2 regions of the Bacillus sp. BC05(2025) genome follow, and region 2 is predicted to be linked to the other one. Evidence: riboswitches for the same ligand, from Rfam matches in the RefSeq annotation. Region 2 holds a riboswitch; the other holds the start of a gene.
The links. A riboswitch is a leader RNA that binds a small molecule or an ion and turns the genes downstream of it on or off. The one in region 2 is predicted to bind S-adenosylmethionine.
Positions count from the first base shown of each region.

Region 1: it holds a riboswitch for S-adenosylmethionine, as region 2 does, so the genes downstream of both, ACZ76X_RS19845 (methionine ABC transporter ATP-binding protein) here and ACZ76X_RS27360 (peptide ABC transporter substrate-binding protein) in region 2, are expected to answer to the same signal.

Region 1 covers NZ_JBWYRA010000006.1:180,431-183,609, forward strand. The annotation lists gene ACZ76X_RS19830 (toprim domain-containing protein) at 13-357, shown strand; gene ACZ76X_RS19835 (thioredoxin family protein) at 361-669, shown strand; gene ACZ76X_RS19840 (hypothetical protein) at 824-1,168, shown strand; SAM riboswitch class I at 1,294-1,401, shown strand; gene ACZ76X_RS19845 (methionine ABC transporter ATP-binding protein) at 1,581-2,606, shown strand; gene ACZ76X_RS19850 (methionine ABC transporter permease) at 2,599-3,179, shown strand, end outside.
Region 2 covers NZ_JBWYRA010000016.1:49,363-52,541, forward strand. The annotation lists gene proC (pyrroline-5-carboxylate reductase) at 1-135, shown strand, start outside; gene ACZ76X_RS27355 (aldo/keto reductase) at 137-970, shown strand; SAM riboswitch class I at 1,123-1,227, shown strand; gene ACZ76X_RS27360 (peptide ABC transporter substrate-binding protein) at 1,360-3,000, shown strand.

The DNA.
Region 1 (3,179 bases), on a different contig from region 2:
GGGTGATGACATATGATTTATGTAGAAAAAGTCATTATTGTAGAAGGTACATCAGATAGAAGAAAGATTGAATCTATTATTCGGGAACCGGTGGAAATTGTTTGTACAAATGGTACAATTGGTTTGGCGAAAATGGATGAGCTCGTTGATCAGTTTTTTGATAAAGAAGTGTATGTACTTGTGGATGCTGATGATGCTGGAGAAAAGTTAAGGAAACAATTTCGAAAAGAATTTCCGCAAGCAGAGCATATTTATATTGATCGCTCGTACCGAGAAGTGGCAACTGCGCCATCTTCACACTTAGCAAATGTATTATGGGGAGCTGACATTGACGTTTATACAGAATATTTACGGTAAGGAATGATAGAAGTGATTGACTGGACAGGAGCCGAAGCAACAGCCCTAATAGAGAACGAAGAAAAAACAGTGTTATATGTATATACTCCAATGTGTGGAACATGCCAATTAGCAAAAAAGATGTTAACTGTCGTTGAGATGACAATTGAAGATTTGAAAATTGGAATGTTAGATTTAAATTATGCTCCGCATGTAGCGAAAGAGTATGGAATCGAAAGTGTGCCGTGTTTACTTGTTTTTGAAAATGGGACACTCATGAAGAAGATATATGCATTTCATTCGGTTGAATATTTATATACGGAATTAAAGTAGGCGGCAAAGTTTTTGCCGCCTCGACATATTTCTTGGGAAATATGTCGAGATGCAGGGTGGTTACAGTATTTGTCGAGCGAAAGTAACAGGATTGCTCTTTAGTGAGAGGGAATGGTATGTGTAATAGAAAGTGATATGAAGGATGTGATTTAAGGTGAAATTATATTCTTTGCTGCAATCATTTGTAAATTACGCTAATGGTCAATATCATTTAGAACCGCTTTTAAGACAAGGAGAAAAAACTGTTAATTTCCGCTTTGGAGATGAAAGTTGTTCGTTACAAATTTCAAGAGATTATATAGAACTGCTACATGAGGAAATAGGGACGGAGCAAATCGTTTGTGTAGATGAAGAAGATGTAAAACAATTGGTAAACGGCAATGTACGATTGCAAATGTTAATGAATGATGGACGTGTACAATATTCGGGAACATATCGAACGATGCTATTAGTCGAATCGATGTTTCACATATGTAAACCGATGTCAGTAGGGGCTTAAAATTCTGAAGTTTCATTTTTTGCGAAAATTTCTGTTGACATGGTGTGTGGATATTGATACAATTCAATTCATAAAATATAGACAATTTCATAAATTACAAATCAGACGAAAATGTAATCTGATTTCTCTTATCAAGAGAGGTGGAGGGACTGTGCCCTGTGAAGCCCGGCAACCGTCAACTTATGTTGAAATGGTGCCAATTCCTGCAAAGCAAATGCTTTGAGAGATGAGAGAGAGGGATAATGTTGTTATATACGCATATAAACCTTTCTGCTTCTCTAAAGCGGAAAGGTTTTTTTGTTGTTTGAATGTGGAGGACATTCAAATAATACAAGTAGTGATACCGGTGGACTACACGCATTAAACATAAAAAATTGCGGAGTCGATCCAAACAAAAAAGGGGTGATACACCATGATTCTATTAGAGAATGTAAAGAAAATATATAAAGCAAAAAGCGGTGATGTTACTGCTGTAGATAACGCCAATTTAAAAATAGACAAAGGTGAAATCTTTGGTGTTATCGGATATAGTGGTGCTGGGAAAAGTTCTTTAATTAGATTATTCAATCAGTTGGAGAAACCAACTTCTGGCCAAATTACAATTGCAAATCGCGTCATTTCAGCCATTACAGGAAGTGAACTTCGTAAGGCAAGGCAAGAAATCGGAATGATTTTTCAGCATTTCAACTTACTTTGGTCAAGAACTGTACGCGAAAATATCGAGTTTCCGCTTGAGATTGCAGGTGTTGATAAGGCGAAGAGAAGAAAACGCGTGGATGAGTTAATTCATCTTGTTGGATTAGAAGGAAGAGGAGATGCGTATCCATCTCAACTGAGCGGAGGACAAAAGCAACGTGTTGGTATTGCAAGAGCATTAGCTAACAATCCGCAAGTGCTTTTATGTGATGAAGCGACGTCAGCTCTTGATCCAGAAACGACAGATCAAATTTTAGATTTATTATTAGATATTAATAAGCGTCTCGGTTTAACAATTGTACTCATTACACATGAGATGCACGTGATTCGAAAGATTTGTAATCGAGTGGCGGTAATGGAAAAAGGAAAGATTGTAGAAACGGGTCCCGTACTTGATGTATTCCGTAATCCACAGCAAGATATTACAAAACGATTTGTAAAGCAATTAACAGATTCTGAAGATACAAATGAAACGATTGAAAGTTTAATTGAAAAATATCCAGATGGTAAAGTAGTTCGTTTGCAGTTTATCGGTGAAGCTGTAGAAAGACCAGTACTTCAAAGATTAATGCAACGCAGTGATATAGAAGTTAGCATTTTGCAAGGAAATATCGCACAAACGAATGACGGTTCTTACGGTAGTTTAGTTGTTCATTTAAATGGTGAGGAAACAGCGATTCAGCAAGCAATAGAGGGAATACATCAAGATCAAGTAGAGCTGGAGGTGATTGCACATGGATAAGTTACTCACAAATGTCGATTGGAATCAAATGTTAGAAGCAACTGGTGAAACGTTATATATGACGGCAATCGCAGCTCTTGCCACATTTGTTTTAGGACTCATTTTAGGATTGTTACTCTTTATGACAGCAAAAGATAATTTATGGGAAAACAAGACGGTTAACACAGCGATTGGAGCGTTCGTAAACATTTTCCGTTCCATACCATTCATCATTTTAATCATTTTATTAATCCCATTCACAAAGGTTTTGCTTGGAACAATTCTTGGAGCGAGTGCAGCATTGCCAGCTTTAATTATTGGAGCAGCACCATTTTACGCGAGAATGGTTGAAATCGCACTTCGCGAAATTGATAAAGGTGTAATTGAAGCTTCAAAAGCAATGGGAGCAAAAACAAGCACAATTATTTTGAAAGTATTAATTCCAGAATCGTTACCGGCATTAGTATCTGGTATTACGGTTACGACAATTGCTTTAGTAGGCTATACAGCAATGGCGGGAGTTGTTGGTGCTGGTGGCCTTGGAACACTTGCATATTTAGAAGGATTCCAACGAGGAAATAACGATGTAACAAT
Region 2 (3,179 bases):
GCTAATCTCCGCGAACAAGTAACAACACCAGGTGGTTCCACAGCTGAAGGTCTCAAAGCTTTATATGAATATAATTTTTCAGAGGCAATTCAAAAAGCAGTAGAAGCAACAAACAAAAAAGCTAGGGGGAACTAATATGAGTTTAACAAGTTTAAAAGACTATACAACATTACATAACGGTGTAAAAATGCCTTGGTTCGGTTTAGGTGTTTTTAAAGTAGAAGATGGTTCAGAAGTAATTGAATCTGTAAAAGCAGCAATTAAAAATGGCTACCGCAGCATTGATACTGCAGCAATTTATCAAAACGAAGAAGGCGTTGGACAAGCGATCCGTGAATCAGGTGTTTCACGTGAAGAATTATTTATTACATCAAAAGTATGGAATAGCGATCAAGGATATGAAACAACACTTCAAGCATTTGAAACTACATTAGAGAAATTAGGTCTAGAATATTTAGATTTATATTTAGTACATTGGCCTGTAAAAGGGAAATATACCGAATCATGGAAAGCATTAGAAAAACTTTATAAAGATGGCCGTGTTCGCGCTATCGGTGTGAGTAATTTCCATATTCACCACTTACAAGACGTATTTGAAATTGCTGAAATTAAGCCAATGGTCAACCAAGTGGAATATCATCCACGTTTAGCACAAGAAGAGCTGCATGCTTTCTGTAAAGAACATAACATCCAACTTGAAGCTTGGTCACCATTAATGCAAGGCCAACTGCTAGACAACCCAACATTACAAGACATTGCAACAAAACATAATAAATCAACTGCACAAATTATTTTACGCTGGGATTTACAAAATGAAGTTGTAACAATCCCTAAATCTATTAAAGAACATCGCATTATTGAAAATGCAAATATATTTGATTTTGAATTAAGTGCTGATGACATGAAAGCAATTCAAGCTCTAAATGAAGATCGTCGCGTTGGTCCAGATCCAGATAACTTTAACTTCTAATAGAAAAACCACTGCCATATGCAGTGGTTTTTCCGTTCAATAAAACTGAAAATTTAAACTATATTCCATCCGGTTGACACTTTATTATCAAAGGTGTAAGATTTTGAATTATCAAAGAAACACAAAAATTAATAAAGTTTATTCGTTTACTCATTGTATCAAGAGAGGTGGAGGGACTGGCCCTTTGAAACCTCGGCAACAGGTTCATTTTGAATACTGTGCCACTTCCTGCAAGCTTTATGCTTGAAAGATAGAATGAGGGACTTCGTTTATATACGGGTGCATAACTTGTACGTAAAAATCCCTCTTTCTCAATATGAAAAGAGGGATTTTTTATTTTTCATTTCCCTCATCATCATCCGAACTTAATTATTTAGGAGGAAAATCAAATGAAAAAGAAGTTTGTACCCGGTATTGCATCAGTTGTAGGAGTAAGTATTTTATTAACTGGTTGCGGTAGTTATAAAAACGAAGCAAGTGGAGCAAATGCAAAAGACGAGGCGCCTAGTAAACAGGTTTTAAACTTATCTTCACCTACTGAAATACGAACAATGGATACAGCTCGTGCTACAGATACTGATTCTGGTCAAGTAATGAGAAACGTATTTGAAGGTTTGTATAATCTTGGTGAAGGTAACAAACCTGTCCCTGGTGTTGCAAAATCTCATGAAGTAAGTGGTGATAAAACAAAATACACATTCCACCTGCGAGATTCAAAATGGTCAAATGGCACTCCTGTTACAGCGAAAGATTTTGTCTTCGCTTGGCAAAGAGCTGTCGATCCAGCAACAGCCTCTGAATATGCATTTCTATTCTTTGATATTAAAAATGCAACAAAAATTAACAACAAAGAACTTCCAGCCGATCAACTTGGTGTAAAAGCAATTGATGACCATACGTTTGAGGTAGAATTAGAACGCCCTGTTCCTTACTTTATTAGCTTAACAGCGTTCCCAACATTTCTACCAATTAACGAGGAATTCTTTAAAGCACAAGGTGATAAGTATGCCTTAGAAGACAATACAATCTTGTACAACGGAGCTTTTACACTAAGCGATTGGAAGCACGAACAAAGCTTTAAATTCAAGAAAAATCCTACCTATTGGGATAAAGATACTGTCAAACTAGAAGAAATCAACTTTAACATCGTAAAAGAAAAGTCTACAGAAGTAAATTTATTCGAGTCGAAACAATTAGACCGTATAAAACTAACATCTGACTTCGTTGATAAATATAAAAAGGATGCTAACTTTAAAGAACGTCCAAACGTAGGGGTACAGTTTTTACGTATGAATCAACAAAACAAAATACTTCAAAACGTTTCTGCACGCCAAGCAATCGATCAAACAATTGATCGAAAATCCTTTGTAAATACGTTATTAAACGATGGCTCTACACCAACCTCTAGTCTCGTGCCGAAAAACTTTGCAAAAGGACCTGACGGAACAGACTTCCGTGCTGCAAATGGAGATTTAACAAAGGTTGATACAAAGTCTGCACAAGAATTATGGAAAAAAGCTAAACAAGAGCTTGGATCTGAAAAAATAACGTTAGAACTATTAACAAGTGACGGTGACCTTGAGAAGAAAACTGGTGAATTCTTAAAAGGACAACTAGAAAAGAATTTAGATGGCTTAACAGTGACGATAAAACCCCAACCACGTAAACAACAAGTTTCACTTTTATTAAAAGGTGACTACGAAATTGGAATTGACGGCTGGAGCCCTGACTTTGCGGATCCAATTACATTCCTTGAGCTATTTACAACCGATAACCCTTATAACTTAGATCATTACTCTAATAAGGAGTTCGATGAAACAATAGCAAAAGTGAAAACAACTTTAGCCGGTGATGAAAAAGCTCGCTGGGAAGCATTACTAGCATCCGAGAAAATATTATTTAAAGACTCTGTCATTGCCCCTCTTTACCAAAAGGGTGAATCTTATTTAGAACGTTCTTATGTGAAAGGAATTGTACAAGTAGACTTTGCAGGTCAATTAAACTTCAAGTGGGCAAAAATTGAAAAATAAGTTCAAGCTTTAATTAGTGAGGCTTTCTTCATCCCCACTGATTATGAGTCCACACCAATTGTTTTTTTAGCAAAACATATGAAAAGCAGATTCCTCAACATGAGGAAATCTGCTTTTTTAATATATTATTCTAAGAAATTAACAATCTATTTTTATTATTGACATATAGTTCTTTCCAG